Regions from separate parts of the Shewanella cyperi genome, predicted to be linked through region 1. Evidence: predicted binding sites of a transcription regulator. Region 1 holds the regulator's gene; the other holds the start of a gene.

The links. The regulator MetJ, encoded in region 1, represses methionine synthesis genes. The targets are predictions, from matches to a motif close to TAGACGTCTAGACGTCTA.
Region 2: a site for MetJ is predicted at 4,358-4,375, ahead of metA (homoserine O-acetyltransferase MetA). Genes of this name have one in related genera too.

Annotation. Positions count from the first base shown of each region.
Region 1 is NZ_CP071501.1:3,535,517-3,546,807, forward strand. It holds gene JYB84_RS15695 (alanine/glycine:cation symporter family protein) at 1-861, opposite strand, end outside; gene JYB84_RS15700 (endonuclease) at 1,492-3,132, shown strand; gene JYB84_RS15705 (SRPBCC family protein) at 3,186-3,719, opposite strand; gene JYB84_RS15710 (cysteine-rich CWC family protein) at 3,816-4,016, opposite strand; gene JYB84_RS15715 (hypothetical protein) at 4,016-4,231, opposite strand; gene metF (methylenetetrahydrofolate reductase) at 4,361-5,254, opposite strand; gene JYB84_RS15725 (bifunctional aspartate kinase/homoserine dehydrogenase II) at 5,416-7,809, opposite strand; gene metB (cystathionine gamma-synthase) at 7,819-8,985, opposite strand; gene metJ (met regulon transcriptional regulator MetJ) at 9,201-9,515, shown strand; gene JYB84_RS15740 (sulfite exporter TauE/SafE family protein) at 9,591-10,319, shown strand; gene JYB84_RS15745 (conjugal transfer protein TraF) at 10,316-11,291, opposite strand, start outside.
Region 2 is NZ_CP071501.1:1,361,445-1,372,735, forward strand. It holds gene JYB84_RS05705 (1,4-dihydroxy-2-naphthoate polyprenyltransferase) at 1-311, opposite strand, end outside; gene JYB84_RS05710 (SDR family NAD(P)-dependent oxidoreductase) at 499-1,389, shown strand; gene tesB (acyl-CoA thioesterase II) at 1,479-2,345, shown strand; gene JYB84_RS05720 (YbaY family lipoprotein) at 2,346-2,741, shown strand; gene JYB84_RS05725 (nucleotidyltransferase family protein) at 2,756-3,322, shown strand; gene ompW (outer membrane protein OmpW) at 3,615-4,253, shown strand; gene metA (homoserine O-acetyltransferase MetA) at 4,440-5,384, shown strand; gene JYB84_RS05740 (thiolase family protein) at 5,645-6,829, shown strand; gene JYB84_RS05745 (CoA-acylating methylmalonate-semialdehyde dehydrogenase) at 6,946-8,439, shown strand; gene JYB84_RS05750 (acyl-CoA dehydrogenase family protein) at 8,523-9,680, shown strand; gene JYB84_RS05755 (enoyl-CoA hydratase) at 9,735-10,508, shown strand; gene JYB84_RS05760 (enoyl-CoA hydratase/isomerase family protein) at 10,518-11,291, shown strand, end outside.

The DNA.
Region 1 (11,291 bases):
GCTGCCAAGACCAGCCTCATTGGAGAACACGCCACGTGCTACCCCAAAGCGGATCGCCGCCCATACAGCTGAACCGGCAAAGCCGCCCTGAGCCGCCACCGGGGTGAAGGCACTCTTGACTATCAACAGCAAGGCCGCAGGCAGTTGGTCTATGTACACAATCAGCACGGCCGCACCGGCAGTGATATAGAAAATGGTCATCAGGGGCACCAGCTTGCCCGCCACTTCGGCGATACGCTTGATCCCCCCCATCAGCACCAGGCCAACCAGGATCATCATCACCACGCCCGTTACCCAGGGCTGAACCCCAAAGTTAGTTTCCAAGGCGGCAGCGACCGAGTTGGCCTGCACAGTATTGCCGATCCCGAAACCGGCGAACGAGCCAAACAGGGCAAAGGCGGTACCGAGCCAGGCCCACTTACTGCCCAGACCGTTCTTGATGTAGTACATGGGGCCGCCAACGTGGTTGCCGTTATCGTCCACCTCGCGGTATTTGACCGCCAATACCGCCTCGGAAAACTTGGTGGCCATACCCACCAGCGCGGTACACCACATCCAGAACAGGGCGCCGGGGCCGCCGACAAAAATAGCGGTGGCCACACCGGCAATGTTCCCTGTACCTATGGTGGCCGAAAGAGAAGTCATCAGGGCGTTGAAGGGACTTATCTCACCTTGGGTTTCCCCCTCTTTGGAGGAAGTGCGACCGGACCAAAGCAGACGAAACCCTGTGCCCAGTTTAAGTATCGGCATTAGCCGCAGGCCAAGGGAGAGAAACAGACCAACGCCCAGGATCATGACCAGCATGGGTGTGCCCCACACCACACCATTGATCATATTTACAAATGCAGTTAAGGCTTCCATTCGCACCTCATGGTAATTATCGAATTTATTGTTATTGGCAAAGGCCATGTCTCTGGGAACAAGGCCATAAAGAGCCCCAGAGTACAACGAAAAGTTAACAATTGAAAACCAACTCTGCTCATGCAGATCCCTGGATAGTAAGTGAACACCCTGGCAGTTCAAAAAAGCAGCAATCGAATCGTGGCGCCACAGACGTATTTTTTCCACAGCCGCCCCTTGGCAGCCGAGACAGGATCAAGGGTGGGATTTTGCTTGTCTACGACCCAAAGCGCGGAATTTAAAACCAAAATAAATAGATTTTTATGCAGATAATGGATTACTGAATATCAGATGCGCCAATGAAAACATCAACCTTTATTTGGCTACCATGCTGTTTATGCAATCAAAAAGTCCGCAAGACTCGCCGCTGGAGCAAATAGAGACTCAAGTTGCATTCAATGGCTGAAAAATCGCCCATCCGATAATGAAAAACTCCGTTCTCATGGCAAATTTGAAATAAAAGTTTCAAATAAACAATGCATTAACACGTAATTTAATTGTGGCATACTCGCCGCCGCGAAAGCACCTCAAATGGACTTGCAGGAATTCAATACGCAGGATGCCAAAACTATAAGTGCGAGACCTACTAGGATGATTACAAAACCAACCCTGACCGCAGCCCTGTTGCTGGCCGGTCTCAGCGCCCATGCCCATGGTGCGCTGCTCATCAGCGAAGTCCTTTACGATGCGCCCAACAACGACAGCGTCGAGGAATTCATTGAACTCTATAATTCGGGCTGCGACCCTGTGGATCTGAGCCAATATCAGCTCAGTGACAACAGCAGCAGCCTCAACCTCAGTGGTACCCTGGCGCCGGGCAAGTATTACAGCCTGGCCATCAATGCCGCCGGTTTCAACAATCTGTTCGGCAAAGATCCCGACTTCGCTCCCCTGCCCTTCAGCCTCGGCAACTCGGGCGACTTCGTCAAACTCAGCCTCAATGGCCAACAGGTGGATCTGGTTGCCTGGGAAGGGGGCGTCAGCGGCTGGAACCTGAACGTGCGTGACGTGGCGCTGGAGCGCACCACCATAGTCAACACCCAAACGGAAGCCGACTGGACCGCGGCAGCCAGTGCCGGTACGCCGGGCACTGGCACACTCGCCGGTTGCAGCGCGCCGTTGCCGACCGAAAACCTCTTGTCCAAGGGCGAAGTCAGGACCAATCTCAGCGCGGCCCAGGGGCAGGCGCTGGACTTTGTCGCCGATATTCCGGCCGGCAGCAGCAATCTGGCTGTGACTCTGTCCGGTGGCAGTGGCGATGCCGACCTTTATGTGCGCTTTGGTAGCGAACCCAGTACCAGCCAATACGATTGCGCCCCCTATCTGAGCGGCAACAACGAGCAATGCCAGATTGCCACGGCCCAGGAAGGTCGTTGGTACATCAAACTGCAGGCCTATGAGGCCTTCAGCGGCGCCTCGCTGCAGCTCGACTATGACACGGATGCGGGCAGCGGCACTGGAACAGGCACTGGCACTGGAACAGGCGGTGGCACAGAACCGGATCCCGCCGGTTACAGCTATGACACCTACTACGCCCAGGCCATAGGCAAGAGCGGTATTGAACTCAAGACCAGCCTGAACCTTATCATCCGCGACCACACCCGCTACACCTACACCCAGGTGTGGGATGGTCTCAACTACACGGATGAAGATCCCGCCAATCCTGACAATGTGATCCTGCTGTACACCGGCCGCTCCGAACCCAAGACCAATCGTGCCGGCCTCAGCAGTTCACTGGATGCCTGGAACCGGGAGCACGTGTGGGCCAAGAGCCATGGCTTCCCCGACAGCAGCCAGTACGCCTATACGGATCTCAATCACCTGCGCCCGGCGGACGTAACGGTCAACAGCACCCGTGGCAACAAGGACTTCGCCATGGGAGGGACACCTCTGTCTGAAGCACCGGAAAATAAAACCGACGCCGACAGCTTCGAACCTGCGGATGCGGTCAAGGGCGATGTGGCGCGTATGGTGCTGTACATGGATGTCCGCTATCAGGGCGGCGACAGCAGCAACACGCCGGATCTGATCGCGGTCCAAGGCACCACTGGTACCAACGAGCCAAAACTCGGTGACCTCTGCACCCTGCTCAGCTGGCACAACCAGGATCCCGTCAGCGATTGGGAGCGGCGCCGCAATAACCGGGTTTATGAGTGGCAGCACAACCGCAACCCCTTTATCGACAATCCGGCCTGGGCCAATGCCATCTTCGGCAGCGGCTGCGGTCAGTAACTGCAGTTGACAATAAAAAAGGCCCCGACCGGGGCCTTTTTCATGGAAAGCGCCTATTGCTCCAGCAGGGTTTTGAGGTTGCCAAGTCCTGTGTTGAGATCGTCGGCAATCATGGTTTCAAAATCCATCAGCACCAACATCAGGTTCATCGGATAATCCATGTGGCCGCGAAAGCCCCAACTCACCAGAGTCTTGCCTTCGGCCGTTGCATCAGTGGTCATAAAGGCCAGATCTGTGGCTTCAAAGGGGGTTAAGAATCTCAGCTCATAGTCGATGCGTTTGTTCGGCACCATGGCCGTAATTTCCTGCTCACCGCGGCCCACATCCGGGTTGTCGCTGTCCCAGGCCGAGACAAAGCCCACAGTGCCATCCGTGCCGCGAAAACTCAGTCTCGCCTTGGGATCCATCTTGGCCCACTTGCTATAGTTGTTCTGATTTTTCAGATACTTGACATAGTCATAAACTTCGGCAACCGGCTTGTCTATGACGATGGACGTGGTCACTGCATACTCTTTTCTGACAAAGAGGGCCGCCACCAGGGGGATGGCGCACAGCAGCAGTAAAAACAGCAGGATTTTTTTCAGCATAGGATCTCCATGATCGGTTGCCGATTGCCAAGGTGGTTGCGGCCACGGAATTGGATTTTGCTGAAAAAGTATAGCCAGTTTTCAAGCAGTTACCAATTAAGCATCCAGGCGTTTGATCCCCAGGGTCTCTTCCTCGGCCAGGCGTTGCAGGCAGGCCTGGCACAAACAGGCATCCCGGCGCTTTGGCAGCGCCCTGGGCACCTTGGCGTTCAGGCACCAACATTGGTCAATGCTTTGGCCTTGGGTCAGGGCACAGAGGTTGGATTGACCACACAAGGGGCAAAGGGTTTCGCGCATCAGGATCGGCCCATGCACCAGAGGCGCCACAACAGGCCGAACAGCGACAGCAGGCCATAACAGCCGCAACTGATCCAGAGGAACAGGCCCGTCAGGGTTTCTGTGGTGAAAGACATCAGATAGAGGCTGGACATTAACATCAGCGACAGGAGTAACTTACTGATGTCCAGCGGTAATTTTTCCATATGAAATTCGTGTATGCTTTGCTCATCCATGGCTTGGCTTCCTTTTTGATCCGGCATTCCCCCCACGGTCGGAATCAAACCTGACTGTCGGGGGCCGTTACACAGCCTAGCCCATGGTCGCCAAAAACAAAAGGCCCCAGTATCGGAGCCTTACCGCTGTTACTCGCTCTGGGGCCTGACCCCCAGGGTATGGCAGATGGCGTAGGTGAGTTCGGCACGGTTAAGGGTGTAAAAGTGGAAGTCCTTAACCCCTTCCCGTGACAGCACCTTGACCATGTCGATGGCCACGTTGGCCCCCACCAGCTGGCGGGTACCGGCGTCATCCTCCAGCCCCTCGAACTGCTTGTGCAACCAGGCGGGGATCGACACATTGGTCATGGCGGCGAAGCGTTTGAGCTGCACGAAGTTGGTCACCGGCAGTATTCCGGGCACTATTTCCACATCTATGCCGGCGGCGACGCAGCGGTCGCGGAATCTCAGGTAAGACTCCACATCGAAAAAGAATTGGGTGATGGCCCGGCTGGCACCGGCATCGATTTTGCGCTTGAGGTTGATCAGGTCCGCCTGGGCATTGGCGGCCTCGGGATGCACCTCGGGATAGGCGGCCACGGAAATATCGAAGTCGGCGACACTGCGCAGCAAACGCACCAGATCCGCGGCAAAGCGGGTTGGCCTGGGGCTGCCGGCGGGCAGATCGCCCCGCAGCGCCACTATGTTACGGATACCGCTGTTCCAATAGGTCTTGGCCAGCCCCAGCAGCTCCTCATCGCTGGCATCCACCAGGGTCAGGTGTGGTGCCGCCACCAGGTCCGTCTCACGCTGGATGCGCTCAATCACACCATGGGTGCGGTCACGGACCCCGGAATTGGCGCCATAGGTCACGGAAACAAACTTGGGCTTGAGCGGTTCCAAACGGCGAATGGAGCTCCACAGCAGCTTTTCCATTTCGGGGGTGGCAGGAGGAAAGAATTCGAATGACACATTAATCCCGCCATTGAGCTCAGCCAGACTCTGATTCAGGGAGTGAGAATGTTGTGCGTGATGAAAAGCCATTAAATATTCCTCGACTGCTAAAATGGACGTTCGGGCGTTTGGACGTCTATACGTCCACATACTAGAGCAATCTCAATTCAAGTCAAGCGTAAAAAACGCCAATTTGCCCATCCTAAAAACAAAAGGGACGCCAATGCGTCCCTTATCACCCACAGCCAAGCTTATTCCTGTAACAGCTCGTGGCAGATCTGCGCCAGATCGGACTGCACCGCGGCCGCTGTTACCTCACGGCCGGCGCCTGGGCCACGGATGATCAGCGGATTGCCCTGATAGAAGGCGCTGCGGATCACAAACACATTGTCACCCGGTGTCAGGTTGGCCCAGGGATGCTCCGGCTCAACCCAGCTCAGCCCCACCTTGGCACTCACGCGCCCGCCGGCCCTATCCAGCGCCGCCACATAGCGCAGCACCTTGCCATTGTCCCGGGCAGCGTTGAGGGCCGCCAACATGGGGGCATCCAGCTCGCTGATCCGCCCGAGGAAGTCGGACAGCGGCAGGGCGGCCAGCGCCTCTGGCACCGGCGATTCCACCTCTATATCGTCCAGCTCCAGCTCCAGGCCTATCTCGCGGGCCAGGATCAACAGCTTGCGCTGCATATCGCGGCCGGAGAGATCGTCCCTGGGATCGGGCTCGGTGATCCCGAGCGTCTTGGCCTCCAGTACCAATTCGGAGAAGGGTCGGCTGCCGTCATAATGTTCGAACAACCAGCACAGGGTGCCGGAGAACACACCGCCGACCGCCTCCACTGTGTCGCCACTGTTGTGCAGATCGTTGAGCGCATGCTGCACCGGCAATCCCGCACCACAGCTGGCGTTATAGCGCCAATACAACCTGCGGTTGCCGAGCTGTTGTTTCAGCTCGCGGTAGAAAGGCAGCGGGCCTGAGCCGGCCAGCTTGTTGGCGCTGACCAGATGAATGCCACGGGCAAACAGCTCGGGGTATTGCAGTGTCAGCGTGGCGCTGGCGCTGATATCCAGGGCCACCAGCTCGTCGCACTCCAGGGCCTCCAGCTGTTGGAACAGGCTTGGATAGTCCCAGTCGTGCGCTTCTACCGCGAAACGATCGCGCCAGTTGCCGGCATCTATGCCCTGACTATCAAGCAACGCCTTGCCGGAACTGACCAAACCCAGCAGCTCAATACTGGCCTCCAATTCCCGCCCCAAAGAAGTGGCGGCGCGGCGAAACAGATCCAGCCAGGCTTCGCCTATGTTGCCAACCCCAAGCAGCACCACGCCGATGCGTTTGCGCGGCCCGGCGCAGCGTCTGTGCACCTTCTGGGTCAACAGGGTCACCTGATTCTTGGGCACCAGGGTCACCAGGCTGAGACCGTCCTGATACAGGGGCCTGGCCTCACGACTGAGCAAACGGGCAAAGCCGCGGCGATATAAGTGGGCATCGGCGCTGACCAGGGCCACCAGTCCGAGATCCGTGGCGACGCTGATGTCACTGATCTCCAGCTCCGGCGCCAGGGCATTGAGCTGGTTCAGGGCCTGGCGTTGCAGCTCGGGCATATAGGCCAGTTCCAATCGGCCATTGGCTGCGGGCCACCAGGCCAGCGGAGCCACACCGGCTTCTGCCAGCTGGCTCAGCAGGGTGTCGCAGTCACCGCCCAGGGTCAGGCTGAAACAGGCCACCTCGTTAAGGTTGGTCACCACGGGGGCGCTGGCGCGGGAGCTTGAGGGCGCCACCAGGGTAAAGGCGGTGTGTGGCGCATAGCTGGAGCGCACCGCCATGCTGACCCGGGTGTCAAACAGGGGTTGCAGGGTACGGGAATGGAGCACGGGCGAACCCAGACGCGCCAGGCGGTCGGCCTCGGCCAGTGACATGCTGGCCAGCAACTTGGCGTCATTGATCTTGTTGGGATCGGCGTTAAACACCCCTTCCACATCGGTCCAGATAGTGACCCGGTCGATATCGGCCAGGCTGGCAATCAAGGTCGCGCTGAAATCCGATCCGTTGCGGCCCAGCAGCAGGGTATCGCCGCGGCTGTTGGCGCAGATAAAGCCGGTGATCACCAACCGCTCGTCCGGATGTTCGGCCAGCAGCGCCTGCACCTTGGCACGGGACTCGGCGGTGCGGATCTGCGGCACAGCGCCTTCATCGGCCACCAGTATGCTGCAGGCATCCACGTGGCTTGCCGCCACGCCGGATTCACGCAGCAGTGCAGCCATCAAACGAGCCGACCAGCGCTCACCGAAACTGACCACCTGATTCACCTGATAGTCGTTGCGTTCACCAAGGGCCAGCAGGGTCTGCAACTGGGCCTTGTCCGTGGCCAGGCGCTCACGCAGGTGGCGGGCCTGTTCGGCACTGAGCAACTGCTCAATCAGTTGTTGCTGATAAGCCATCAGCTGCTGCAACTCTTCCTGCCACAGGGCACCTTTGTCGCTCAGCTCCAGCAGACGATAGAGAAAATTGGTGCTCTTGCCGGCGGCCGACACCACCACCAGATCGTCGCTACGCCCCTGGGTCAGCAGTATATGGGCCACCCGGCGATAACAGTCCGCATCCGCCAGGCTGGAGCCACCGAATTTATGTAAATGACATCGTGCCACATCAGGCTCCTATTGCTTGCAGGCCGCAACGGCGGCGAGTCCGGCCTCTATGTCGGCCAGCAAATCTTCCACATCTTCAATCCCCACCGACAGACGCAGCAGAGTGTCACTGATCCCGGCCTCGGCGCGGGCATCGCTGTCCATGGCCCTGTGGGTCATGGTGGCGGGCACTGCCACCAGGCTCTCTACCCCACCGAGACTTTCGGCGATGCTGAAAAACTGCAGCGCCCCGAGAAAGGCCACCAGCTCTTCCTGGCCACCTTCAAGCTCAAAACTCAGCATAGCGCCAAAGCCCTGTTGTTGCCGGGCGGCAATCTCGTGCCCAGGGTGATCCTTGAGCCCGGGGTAATACACCTTGCGCACCAGCTCGCTGGCAGCCAAACGGGCCACTATACGCTCGGCGTTTGCCTGGTGCTGCCGCACCCGCACCGCCAGGGTGCGCACCCCGCGCAGGGTCAGGTAGCTGTCAAAGGCGCCGCCTGTGAGTCCCAGGGTATTGGACCACCAGTGCAGGCGTTCCCCCAGCTCGACATCACGGCACACCACGGCGCCACCGACCACATCGCTGTGGCCATTGATGTACTTGGTGGTGGAGTGCACCACTATGTCGGCCCCCAGCAACAGGGGTTGCTGCAATATGGGCGACAGGAAGGTGTTGTCCACCACCACCTTGGCGCCTACCTTGTGGGCGGCATAGGCAATGGCGGCTATGTCCACCACCCGCAGCAGGGGATTGGAGGGAGTCTCCAGCCATACCATGGCCGGTCCTTGAGCCAGGGCCGCATCCAGCGCCGCCGTATCAGATTGATCGACCACCAGCAGGCGGAACTGGCCTTTCTTCGCCAGGTTGGTGAACAGGCGATAGCTGCCGCCGTAACAATCGTGCGGCACCACCAATAAATCATCGGGTCCGAGCAGACTGGTCACCAGGGTGATGGCAGCCATACCGGTGCAGGTAATGATACCGCTGCAACCGTGTTCCAACTGGGCCAGGGCCTCGCCAAGTTGCGAGCGGGTGGGATTACCGGAACGGCTGTAGTCGAATGCCCGTGGCTGGGTGTGACCGTCAAAACTGTAATTGGTCGACAGGTAGATGGGCGGTACCACGGCACCATGCTGGCTGTCACTCTCAATGCCCTGACGTACTGCTATGGTTGCGGCTCGACGCTCTGTCATACTCGGATCCTCAAAATACGCTTGCGCATCACAATGGATGTCTGGACGTCTAAATTAACTCAGCAAATGTACCGAGGTCAATAGGCATCCAGACTTTTAGACGTCTATACTTGCTGGCAAGAGCCCACAGATGGGGCGTTTTAGCAGCAATTATTTGACTGTAGTTTGTAAGGGTTTAAAATCGGCACCGAATTTCGGATATCACAGGTGAGTCAATGACTGAATGGAATGGCGAATACATCAGCCCCTATGCTGAGCACGGAAAGAAGAATGAGCAGGTTAAAAAGATTACCGTTTCCATTCCTTTGAAAGTGTTGAAAGTATTGACCGATGAGCGCACCCGTCGCCAGGTCGGCAACCTGCGTCATGCAACCAACAGTGAATTGCTGTGTGAGGCCTTTTTGCACGCCTACACGGGCCAACCGCTGCCCAATGATGACGACCTGTCAAAAGACAAACCCGACAGCATCCCCGCCGAAGCCAAGCGCCTGATGGATGAGATGGGAATCGAATGGGAAGACATGGAGTAAACTCCTGTCAATGGAAGATAAACAGACAAGGATCGCTCGGCGATCCTTGTCTGTTTTTGGCCCCGGAGTACTTTGATGGATCCTGTTACCTGGTTGTTGGCCCTGCTGATCATCTTCAGTGGCGCCCTGATCCAAAGTCTGATTGGCTTTGGTCTGGCTGTAGTAGCCAGTCCGCTGTTGTATCTGCTGGAGCCGCGACTGGTGCCGGCCCCTGTGATAGTCATGGGCTTCTCCATTGCCCTGCTGACCTTGGTGCGGGAGCGCGGTCAACTGGAGTTCAAGGGTCTGCAATATGCCTTGCTGGGACGGGTTCCCGGCGGCCTGCTGGGTGCCACCCTGTTACTCCTGGCTCCACAGGATGTACTGGGGCTGGCCATAGCCGCTATTGTGGCCATCGCCGTATTGCTCAGCCTTAAACGCTTCGAACTGCCGGTGAACCGCCTGACCCTGTTCGCGGCCGGTACCCTGTCCGGGGTATTCGGCACCATAGCCGCCATTGGCGGCCCGCCGATGGCGTTGTTGCTGGCAGGCAAGGATCCCGGTAAATTCCGGGCGGCACTGTCGGCCTTTTTTATCTTCAGCTCCCTGATTGCTTTGGTGATTCTGGCCTTGGCGGGCTTGCTGAGCACTGAACACTTGTGGTGGTCGCTGCAACTGCTGCCCGGTGTCATTTTGGCCTACCTGCTGGCCGGGAAAATGATCCACAGGGTAGATAAAAATAAAACCAGGATCATGACCCTGGTTTTATGTTCCTTAAGCGCCCTGCTGCTGACCTTTAAGTCGCTGGCCAGCCTGCTTGGCTAAAAGTGATAGGAGGTTTGCAGTGCCGCGCCATAGGCATTGTCATTGCCGAACATACCGCTGAGATCCAGCTTAAAACTCTTGCCTATGACAAAGCCGGTGCCGAGGGAATAAAGGTTGGCGGTCACATCATTCAGATCATGGCGGTAGCCCAGCCGCAGCGCCAACCAGTCCATGGCCTGGTATTCACCGCCCACACGCCAATACTGGGTGCCCTCCAGGCCGACAAACTTTTCATTTTCAAGCAGATCCAAATCAGTGGTGACGGTAAAACCATCCCACTGATAGGCCACGCCGACGGTCACTGTTGGCCCCACTCTGTAGGTGGCCTGAATACCTTCTGACTCAACTGTGTCCAGCTCCCGCTTTATCAGGTTGCGGCCGGCAAGACCTATGACCATGCCATGCATGGGCTCAATGGCGATCCCCACATCCAGGTTAAAACCGGTTTCATCGTTGCTGTAGTCACTGCCATCGAAATCCCCTTCATCGAAATTGTTGGCACTGACGCCATAGTTGAAGCTGTCGAGGCGTTGGATTTTTGGGGTAACCCCCACTGTCACCGGCATATTGACAATCGACAGCGGCATACTGACCGCCACCCCGATATCGGAGATGGCGCCGGCGATAACCCGTCCCTGAGAAGTCAAATCCCCAATTTCCGGAGGATTGACGGGATCCAGGGTGCTGAGCAGCACTATATCCTCATCACTGATGTCGGCAATACCGAAACCGTCGATATAGGTCTTGTACAACAGGCCCCAACTCATACCCTTGGAGGGCATACTGATGCTTAAGCCAATACCGCCACTGAGATAGGCGTTGTTGTCCTGCAGTGAGACCAGATCACTCACCAGGGCATTACGATAGGTATCAACTGCGGTGGGATTGGCATTATCAATGGCCGTCTGCAAGGCATCGTAGTCATCCTGCAACAGATCTATCTTGTCTATCATGTCGTCCTTGTCAGCCGCA
Region 2 (11,291 bases), 2.0 Mb from region 1:
ATACCGCCGACCGCCAGTGCAGCCAGCAGGCTGGCTATCATGGCCAGGCGCACCTTGTGGGGCGCTATCAGGCCGCTCTGGCTGACCCGCACCGGCCCCAGTCTGTCTTCGGTGTCTATGCCGTGTTTGAAATCGAAATAATCGTTGGCCAGATTGACCGCCACCTGCAGCAGCAGGGCGCAGACAAGGGACGCTATGGCTATGCCAACATGAAAGCTCTCCAGCCCCAATGCCAGGGCGTTGCCTACCAAGAGTGGACCTATGGCGGCGGGCAGGGTACGGGGCCGTATGGCCAGGAACCAGGGATTCATCGCGGGGCGAATGTCCTTATTTAATGGCTAAAGGCGCTTAGCATAACAAGTTTTGGCGTCCTTGTGAGCTGGATCTGTTATTGATAAAGCCACTGTATCTTCATGGTTATTTTGTAACCAGTGTCAAGGTTTTACCCGGGGGCCTGTGCTTTATTTGGCTTGAGGATTCCAGTGAAGGAGCAGACTCATGCGTTTTGACAATCAGCGGGCACTTATCAGCGGTGCCGCGGGTGACCTGGGACGGGCCTGTACGCTGGCGCTGGCGGAGCGGGGGGCGACCCTGGTGTTGGTTGACAGACCCGAAGCCGCCGAGAACATGGCCTATTTGCGCCAGTCCCTGGCGACCCTGGGCTGTGAGCCCAGATGCATCAGCCTGGATCTGGCCGACAGCCAGGCCGTTGCTGCCATGGCCGAAGAGGTGCTGGCAGAAGGCCCGGTGGATCTCCTGCTCAACAGCGCGGGCATTCGTGTTGCCAAACCCTTTGGCCAGCTGACCCTGGCCGATTGGCGCGCTCAGATGGCGGTGGATCTCGATGCCGCTTTCCTGCTGACCCAGGCATTCTGGCCCGGCATGTTGGCACGCAAATATGGCCGGGTACTGATGATGAGCGCTGCCACCGCGCTGTTCGGCGATCCCGATATGTGTGCCTATGGCAGCGCCAAGGCCGCGCTGCTGGGCCTGACCGCCAGCCTGGCCAAAGAGGGCGCCGAGCACAATGTCCATGTCAACAGCCTGAGCGCCCTCGCCGCTACCTCGATGACGGCCGGTCATTTGGCGCCCCAGGTGCAGGAGCTGTTTCCCAAGGAGCTGTGCACCGCCGCCATGCTGTTCCTGCTCGGTTGTAAGGCGCCTAACGGCCATCACCTGCAGGCCGCGGGCGGCAGTATCAGCGAACTGTGCCTGGCGGAATATCGCCATCTGTATCTGCTGCCCGAGCAGCGCACGCCGGAAATCCTCGCCCAACGTTGGGGCGACATAGTCCGAGCCTATCCGGTACTGGAACACGGCAGTGGTGAGGAGCAGACTCTGGCGCTGGCGCGCCGTGCCGCCCGGGAAATGGGCGTCAGCATTGACTGACGGCTGTGGGAGCGCGGCTCCGCTCCTCTGGTCAGTGGGGGCTCATGTCTGATAATCTTGGTTAATCCAAGGTTTAGCTGTGAGTTGCCATGAGTCAGGTATTGAACGACCTAGTGTCTTTGTTGTCCCTGGAACAGCTGGAAATCGGCCTGTACCGGGGCCAGAGCCAGGATCTGGGTTTTGGCCATGTGTTCGGCGGCCAGGTGATGGGCCAGGCCCTGAGCGCCGCCCGCCAGACTGTGGATCCCGAACGCAAGGTGCATTCGCTCCATTCCTACTTCCTGCGTGCCGGCGATGAGAAACTGCCCATAGTCTATGACGTGGAGATCATGCGCGACGGCGGCAGTTTCAGTGCCCGCCGGGTCAAGGCGGTGCAAAAGGGTCGGCCCATCTTCTACATGACCTGCTCCTTCCAGACCCCGGAAGAGGGGTTTTCCCACCAGCAGACCATGCCCCAGGTGCCGGGCCCCGAAGGCTTGCTGAATCAGCAGGAGCTGGCCATGACCCTGAGGGACAAGGTGCCGGCCAAAATGCTGGAAAAATTCATGGCCGATGCGCCGATTGAGATGCGCCTGGTGGCCCCCCACAGCGCCGTGGCGCCGGCATCACGGGAACCGAACCGCTACGTGTGGCTCAGGGCCAACGGCGACCTGCCCCAGGACAGCTGCATGCACGATTACCTGCTGGCCTATGCCTCCGATTTCAATTTTCTGGTGACCGCCGCCCAACCCCACGGGGTGTCTTTTTTGACGCCGGGGATGCGGATGGCCACCATAGATCATGCCATGTGGTTCCACCGTCCGGTCGATATTGGCCAGTGGTTGCTGTACAGTATCGACAGCCCCAATGCCAGCGGCGGCCGGGGCTTCGTTAAAGGGCATTTTTTCAATCGCCAAGGTGAATTGGTGGCATCGGCAACCCAGGAGGGACTGATGCGAATGGTAAAGGATAAATAAATGAAATTGTTGCAAACCCTGTGGCTTGGCCTGGCATTGTTGTTCTTGGGGGGCTGTGTCACCGTTGAGCCGCCAAAGCCTGTGATAGTCAATGGTGCCGCCGGCTATCTGGAGAAGCTGTTGTTGCCGCCGGACAGCAATATCACCATTGCCATCATAGATTTGGACACGCCCGGCGTGATTGTGGCCCAGAAGAGCTTCAACATAGTGCGTGCGCCCGTGCCCTTTAAATTCATATTGCCGGCGGAAACCGTCGATAAAGGCATCAACTATGGCGTGGTGGCCATGATAAAAAATCAGGGCAGGGTGCTGTTCCAGACCTATGATCGCTTCCCGGTGATCAGCAACGACAAGTACACCACGGAAGTCATAATGCGGGCCGTGGCCAATCCCTGAACCGCTTGCCATCCATGTCTCCCTTAGACCTGCGGCTGCTTACCCTGGTGGCCGACTGTCCGCTGCGGATGCGGGCCCTCAGGCATGCCGCGGCCGTCATGGCTGATGCCGGCATCGGGGACTGGTATCTTGCGGCCGGCGCGATTCGCAATCTGGTGTGGGACCAGTTGCACGGTTTTGTCAGCCCAGTGCCGGCGGATCTTGACCTTATCTACTTCAACACCCCGGACGGCGACATTGAGTTGGAGCTGCAATTGCAGCAACGCCTCCTACAACTCTCGCCGGACTTACCCTGGTCGGTCAAAGATCAGGGCCGGATGCACCTGAAAAGCGGTGATGAGCCTTATCACTCCACCCTTGAGGCCATGGGCCGCTGGCCAGAGCAGGAAACCGCCATAGGGGTGCGGCTTGAGGCCGGAGGACTGCAACTGGCGGCTCCCTTTGGACTTGAGTCCCTGTTTGACCTCAGGCTCAGCCCCAATCCGGCGCGCCCCCTGGCGCTGTTTCACTCCCGTCTGCAAGCCAAGCGCTGGCTTGTGCAATACCACCTGCTGCGCGCCCTTTCTGTGGCGGCCGATTAAGCTCTTCCAACATTCCTCTGTGGCTATTGTTCCGCGGCAACGGACGCCTTTTCACTGTGACAAGGATTTCGTGAAGATGCCGTATGTCAGCCGGTTACCGGCCGAGTTCAGCCTCTGAATTTGTGATCTGATTCATGGGCTCATTACCCCAAACTGGGTATCAGATCCTGAATTGATTTGGATCAAGAAAAAAATGCAAACACTCTGGCAGGGTAGCCGTCATTCGAACGGGATCAGCCCAAAAATAACCCGGGCGCCCAATAAATAAGCCCAAGTGGCCAAATGGAGATTGATGATGAAAAAGAGCACCCTGTCTGCTGTTATCGCCGCCACCCTGCTGAGTGCAGCCCCTGCCATGGCCCACCAGGCCGGAGATATCCTGGTCCGTGCCGGTGTTGCTACCGTAGCCCCCAATGAGTCCAGCCCAGTGGTGGCCGGTGTGGCCGAATTTGGCGTCAGTAACAACACCCAGCTGGGTTTGAACTTTGGTTACATGCTGACCGACAACTGGGCGGTGGAACTGCTGGCAGCCACACCTTTCTCCCACGATGTCAGCCTGGGTGCCCTGGGTAAGATTGCCGAAACCAAACACCTGCCACCCACACTGATGGCCCAGTACTACTTTGGCAACGCCAAGTCCAATGTCCGTCCTTATGTGGGCTTTGGTATCAACTACACCAACTTCTATGACACCAATTTCACCAACGATCTGGATGGTGCCCTGACCGATCTGAGCCTGAGCACCTCTTTGGGCTGGGCCGCCCATGCCGGTCTGGATTACCAGTTGAACGACAAATGGATGCTGAACGCCTCCGTGTGGTACGCCAAGATTGATACCGATGTGAAGTTCAAGCTGGCCGGTGAAGCGGTCAAGGTTAACACCGACATCGACCCTTGGGTCTACATGGTCAGCGTTGGCTATAGCTTCTAAGCAAATTACTGACTGAAAAGGGCGCCTGCGGGCGCCTTTTTTATTGCCCGGTACGGGAGGGCTACTGGCGGGGCAAAAGCAGAATACTATTCAAGTTGGCGGTATAGACATCCAGATGTCTTGGTGTATGATTGTGGCATTAAGGGGCCAAGGCCCTGGTTTTAGGTGAAAGAGGCACACAGCACTATGCCGGTAAAAATTCCCGATAACCTGCCGGCGGCAGGGATACTGGAGTCGGAAAATATTTTCGTCATGTCCGAGACCCGGGCGGCGCACCAGGACATCAGGCCGATGAAGGTGTTGGTCCTGAATCTGATGCCCAACAAGATAGAGACAGAGACCCAGCTGCTGCGACTGCTTGGCAACACGCCGCTGCAGGTGGATGTGGAGCTGCTGCGCATTCACGACCGCGAGTCCAGGCACACGCCGCTGGATCATATGAACACCTTCTACCGCGATTTCGAGCAGGTGCGGCACAAGAATTACGATGGCCTTATCATCACGGGGGCGCCCCTGGGGCAATTGGACTTTGCCGAGGTGGAATACTGGGATCATATCCGTGAAATCATCGACTGGTCCCAGCAACACGTGACCTCAGTGCTGTTCCTGTGCTGGGCGGCCCACGCCGGCCTGTATCACCTTTACGGGGTGGAAAGGCGGATATTGGCAAGCAAACGTTCCGGCGTGTTCAACCATCGTCGCAGCCTGCAACACTTTCCGCTGCTGCGGGGCTTTGACGATGAGTTCTTTGCACCCCATTCCCGCTATGCCGAGATCCCCCTGGCCGAACTGCAGCGCCATCCCGCGCTCAACGTGCTGGCCGAATCCGATGAGGCAGGGGCCTATCTGGTGCTCAGCAAGGACAATCGCAATCTGTTCGTGATTGGTCATCCCGAGTATCAAAAATCCACTTTGGGTGATGAATATCAAAGAGATACCTTGGCGGGTCTCAACCCCTCAGTGCCGCTGAATTACTTCAGAAACGACGATCCCGCGCAGGAGCCCGTAGCCCGCTGGCACAGCCATGGCAGCCTGCTGGTGAGCAACTGGCTCAATTACTATGTGTATCAACTCACCCCCTACGATTTGTCCGATATGAGTGCCAAGACCCCCTGGGAATCCAAGGTCTGATATTACCCCTTCGGCGGCGGCCCGATTGCCGGGCCGCCCGCATCCTTAAGCCCCGCTATGGGCTGCGTTCGCTGTAAGCAAACTGTAAATACAGAGTGACAATATAAGCCTGAGAAATGCGGCTCATTAGACCAATTACTACTTGCTTTACGTTCGCGTAAACGTCAGAGTGCAGATATTGGGCCGCCATCCCTTGGCGGCAGTGTGTTTGCGACGCCCGGACCCAGCTCCGGCGCCGGTTAGTCAATCTGGAGTGTGAAATGAGTGTAACTGATCAGGATATCGTCATTGTTGCGGCGAAACGTACCGCCATGGGTGGCTTTCAGGGCAGTCTGGCCTCTGTGCCATCGCCCAAACTGGCAGCCACTGCGGTCAAGGGCCTGCTGGATGCCACGGGCGTTGCCGGTGAGCAGGTTGATGAACTCCTGATGGGCTGTGTGTTGCCGGCCGGTCTTGGTCAGGCGCCTGCCCGTCAGGCCGCTCTGGGTGCCGGTTTGCCCCTGTCCGTCGGTGCCACCACGGTTAACAAGGTGTGCGGCTCTGGCATGAAAACCGTGATGCTGGCCCACGACCTCATCAAGGCCGGCAGTGCCGAAGTGGTGATCGCCGGTGGTATGGAGAGCATGAGCCAGGCACCTTACCTGCTGGATAAGGCCCGCGGCGGTATGCGCATGGGCCACGGCAAGGTGATGGACCATATGTTCCTCGACGGTCTGGAAGACGCCTACACAGGTGGTGCCATGGGCACCTTCGCCCAGAAAACCGCCGATGACTTCGGCCTGACCCGTGAAGCCATGGACGCCTTTGCCCTGAGCTCACTGGAAAAAGCCAATGCGGCCATCAGTTCAGGTGCCTTTGAAGCCGAAATCGTGCCCGTGACCGTATCCGGTCGCGGTGGCGACGTGGAAGTTAAAATCGACGAGCAGCCAGGCAATGCCAAGCCGGAGAAGATCCCGGCCCTGCGTCCGGCCTTCGCCAAAGACGGCACCATCACAGCCGCCAACTCTTCCTCCATCTCAGATGGCGCCGCGGCGCTGATGCTGATGAGCCGTGCCAAGGCCAGTGAACTGGGTCTGGAGGTTATGGCGACCATCAAGGGTCACAGCACCCACGCCCAGGAGCCATCCATGTTCACCACTGCGCCCGTCAGCGCCATGGCCAATCTGCTGGCCAAGCTGGGCTGGAACAAGGACGAAGTGGATCTGTATGAAATCAACGAAGCCTTCGCCATGGTGACCATGCTGGCCATCAGCGAGCTGGGCCTGGATGGGGCCAAGGTGAACGTCAACGGCGGTGCCTGTGCTCTGGGCCACCCAATCGGTTGTTCCGGTGCCCGTCTGCTGGTGACCCTGATCCACGCCCTCAAGGCCCGTGGCCTCAAGCGCGGTATGGCGTCTCTGTGCATTGGCGGCGGCGAAGCCACCGCACTGGCCATAGAGATCTGATAACCGGCGCTGACAGCGACTAGACTCAACAAGACCGGCCTGCGGCGAGAACCAATAATGATTCCAGGGTTCAGCCGCGGCCATCAGCTTAACCTCGACTCTCAAAGGGAAGCGATATGACCACTCAAGTTAAACATTACATCGGCGGCGAATTTACTCCAGGTACCGGCGATCGCGTTATCACAGTGACCAACCCGGCCAACAACGAGGCCATTGCCCAGATCAACTGCGCCACCGATGCCGAAGTGCACGGTGCCATTGCCAGCGCCAAGGAAGCCTTCAAGACCTGGAAAGAAGTACCTGTGTCCGAGCGCGCCCGGGTAATGCTGCGTTACCAGCACCTGCTGAAAGAGCACCACGACGAGCTGGCCACCATTCTGGCCAAGGAAACCGGCAAGACCTTCGACGACGCCAAGGGCGACGTCTGGCGCGGTATCGAAGTGGTTGAGCACGCCTGTAACATCGCTTCCCTGCTGATGGGTGAAACCGTTGAGAACGTAGCCCGCTCCATAGACACCTATTCCTACATCCAGCCCCTGGGTGTGTGCGCCGGTATCACGCCGTTTAACTTCCCGGCGATGATCCCCCTGTGGATGTTCCCCCTGGCCATTGCCTGCGGTAACACCTTCGTGCTCAAGCCTTCCGAGCAGGATCCCATGACCCCACAACGTCTGGTGGAACTGTTTGAACAGGCCGGTGCGCCAAAAGGCGTGCTGCAACTGGTACACGGCGACAAGACTGCTGTGGATATACTGCTGCGCCATGAAGACATCAAGGCCATTTCCTTCGTCGGCTCTGTGGGCGTGGGTCAATACATCTACAAGACAGGTACCGACCACCTGAAGCGCGTACAGGCCTTTGCCGGTGCCAAGAACCACTGCGTGATCATGCCCGATGCCAACAAGCAGCAAGTGATCAACAACCTGGTGGGTGCCTCTGTGGGCGCTGCCGGTCAGCGCTGTATGGCCCTGTCGGTTGCCGTGTTCGTCGGTGAAGCCAAAGAGTGGATCCCCGAGCTGCGTGATGCCATCGCCAAGGTCCGTCCCGGCCTGTGGGATGACAAGGAAGCCGGCTACGGCCCGCTGATCAGCCCCGCCGCCAAGGCCCGGGTACTCAAGCTGATTGAACAGGGTAAGGCAGAAGGCGCCGACTGTCTGCTGGATGGCTCCGACTTCACAGTCCCCGGCTACGAGTCCGGCAACTGGGTTGGCCCCACCATGTTCGACAAGGTGACCACTGACATGAGCATCTACAAGGAAGAGATCTTCGGCCCCGTGCTGTGCTGCATGGAAGCCGAGTCCCTGGATGCGGCCATCGAGCTGGTGAACGCCAGCCCCTACGGTAACGGCACTTCCATCTTCACCGCCTGTGGCGCTGCGGCCCGCAAGTACCAACACAATATCGAAGTGGGTCAGGTGGGTATCAACGTGCCTATCCCTGTGCCGCTGCCATTCTTCTCCTTCACCGGTTGGAAGGGCAGCTTCTACGGCGATCAACACGCCTATGGCAAGCAGGCGGTTCGTTTCTACACCGAAACCAAGACCATCACAGCCCGCTGGTTTGAGTCCGATATTCCAAGCGGCCCCAACATGACCATCACCCTGCGTTAATCGCGGACTTTCATCCACACGCATAGGCCGGCAGCATTGCCGGCCTGACACATTAAGTGACCCCAGAGTCACGGGAGTTCCAGATGGATTTCAATTTAAACGAAGACCAACGCCAGTTTGCCGATCTGGCCCGCCAGTTTGCCGCCGAAGAGCTGGCCCCCTTTGCCGCCAAGTGGGATGAAGAACACCACTTTCCGAAAGACGTGATCCAAAAGGCCGGTGAGCTGGGCTTCTGCTCGCTCTATTCCCCCGAGTCCGAGGGCGGCATGGGCCTGTCCCGTCTCGACGCCTCGATCATTTTCGAAGAGCTGGCCATGGGCTGTACCGCCACCACAGCCATGCTGACCATACACAACATGGCCACCTGGATGGTTACCACCTGGGGCAGCGAGTCCCTGCGCGCCGAGTGGTCCGAAGCCCTGACCACGGGTCAGAAGCTGGCCTCCTACTGCCTGACCGAACCCGGTGCCGGCAGCGACGCCGCATCCCTGGCCACCAAGGCCGTGCGCGAGGGCGACGAGTATGTGATCAACGGCAGCAAGATGTTTATCTCAGGCGCCGGTGCCACCGAACTCTTGGTGGTGATGTGCCGTACCGGTGAGGCCGGTCCCAAGGGGATCTCCGCCATCGCCATTCCCGCCGATGCCGAAGGCGTGATCTACGGCAAGGCCGAGGACAAGATGGGCTGGAACGCCCAGCCAACCCGTCTCATCACCTTTGAAAACGTACGCGTCCCGGTGGCCAATCTGCTGGGTGAAGAAGGCCAGGGCTTTACCTTCGCCATGAAGGGCCTGGACGGCGGCCGTATCAATATCGCCACCTGTTCTGTGGGTACCGCCCAGGCGGCCCTGGAGCGCTCCATCGCTTACATGAACGAGCGCAAGCAGTTCGGCAAGCCGCTGGCCGCCTTCCAGGCGCTGCAATTCAAGCTGGCCGACATGGCCACCGAGCTGGTGGCCGCCCGCCAGATGGTGCGCCTGGCCGCATTCAAGCTGGACAACAAAGATCCCGAAGCCACGGCCTATTGCGCCATGGCCAAGCGTTTTGCCACCGATGTGGGCTTCGCCGTCTGTGACGCCGCGCTGCAAATTCACGGTGGTTACGGCTACATCCGTGAGTACCCACTGGAGCGTCATTTCCGCGATGTGCGGGTACACCAAATTCTTGAAGGCACCAATGAAATTATGCGCCTGATCATCTCCCGTCGCCTGTTGGACGAGAGTGCCGGCTCTATACTGTAAGAAGGCCATAATTGACGGACTTTTCAGTCCACCCCAAGAGATAAGGAGAAGCACATGTCATACATCAAGGAACGCATTGAAGGTCATACCGCCATATGGACCATCAGCAATCCGCCGGCCAATACCTGGACCGCGGACAGTCTGGGTGAGCTTAAGACCAAGGTCATAGCGCTCAACCACAACAAAGATATTTATGCTCTGGTGCTGACCGGTGAAGGCGAGAAGTTTTTCTCCGCCGGTGCCGATCTCAAGCTGTTTGCCGACGGCGACAAAGACAACGCCCAGGCCATGGCCGATCACTTCGGTCAGGCCTTTGAAACCCTGAGCGGCTTCCGCGGTGTGTCCATCGCTGCCATCAATGGCTACGCCATGGGCGGTGGCCTGGAAGTGGCCCTGGCCTGCGATCTGCGCATTGCCGAAGAGCAGGCCGTAATGGCACTGCCTGAAGCCACAGTGGGCCTGTTGCCCTGCGCCGGTGGCACCCAGAACCTGACCGCCCTGGTGGGCGAGGGCTGGGCCAAGCGCATGATCCTCTGCGGTGAACGCCTCGACGCCGCCAAGGCCCTGAGCCTGGGTTTGGTGGAAGAAGTGGTGCCGACCGGTGAATCCCTGAATGCCGCCATTGCCCTGGCTGCCAAGGTCGCCAAGCAGAGTCCCTCTGCGGTCAAGGTGTGTAAGCAGCTGATCCAAAGTGGTCGCAACATGCCCCGTAACCAGGCACTGCCTCTGGAGCGCGAGCTGTTCGTCAGTTTGTTTGATACCGAAGATCAGGCCGAGGGCGTCAATGCCTTCCTGGCAAAACGCGCTCCGGCGTGGAAAAACTGCTAAGGAGGCGCCGTGTCACAACAGAAAGTGATTTTCCAGACCCTGGGCACTGCCTCGGGCAAGTTAATCGGGGTGGCGACCCTCAATGTGGAAGCCGCCCTCAACGCCCTGGATCTGGATATGGTGCGGGCCCTGACGGGCCAGCTCCAGGCCTGGCATAACGACAGCAATATCGCCATGGTGTTGCTGGACGGTGCCGGTGACAAGGCCCTGTGTGCCGGTGGTGATGTGCGTGCCCTGTATAACGCCAGCAAGGAAAACCCCGGCAGCACAGAGACCCTGGCCAAGACCTTCTTCGAAGAGGAATACCGCCTCGATTGCCTGATCCACAATTTCGGCAAACCTATCCTGGTGTGGGGCGATGGCATAGTCATGGGTGGCGGCCTGGGCCTGATGGCCGGTGCCAGTCATAGAGTGGCCACCGAGCGCTCGCGCATTGCCATGCCCGAGGTCACCATAGGTCTGTATCCGGATGTGGGTGGCAGCTATTTTCTGTCACGTATGCCCGGCAAACTGGGTATGTTCCTGGGGCTGACCGCCTGGCAAATGAACGGCGCCGATGCCTTCTTTGTCGGCACCGCCAATTTCTTCCTGGGCAGCAACGACAAGGAGCCCTTGATGGACGCCCTGGCCGAAGTGGCCTGGAGCGACGATGAGGCGGCCAACAGTGCGGCGCTGAGCGCCGTGCTGGAAAGCAGGCCACAGCCTGAGCAGGCAAGCGTGCTGCGCAAATACGAAGACGAGATCAACGCCCTGTGTGAGGGCAGCGTGGCCGACATCATGGCG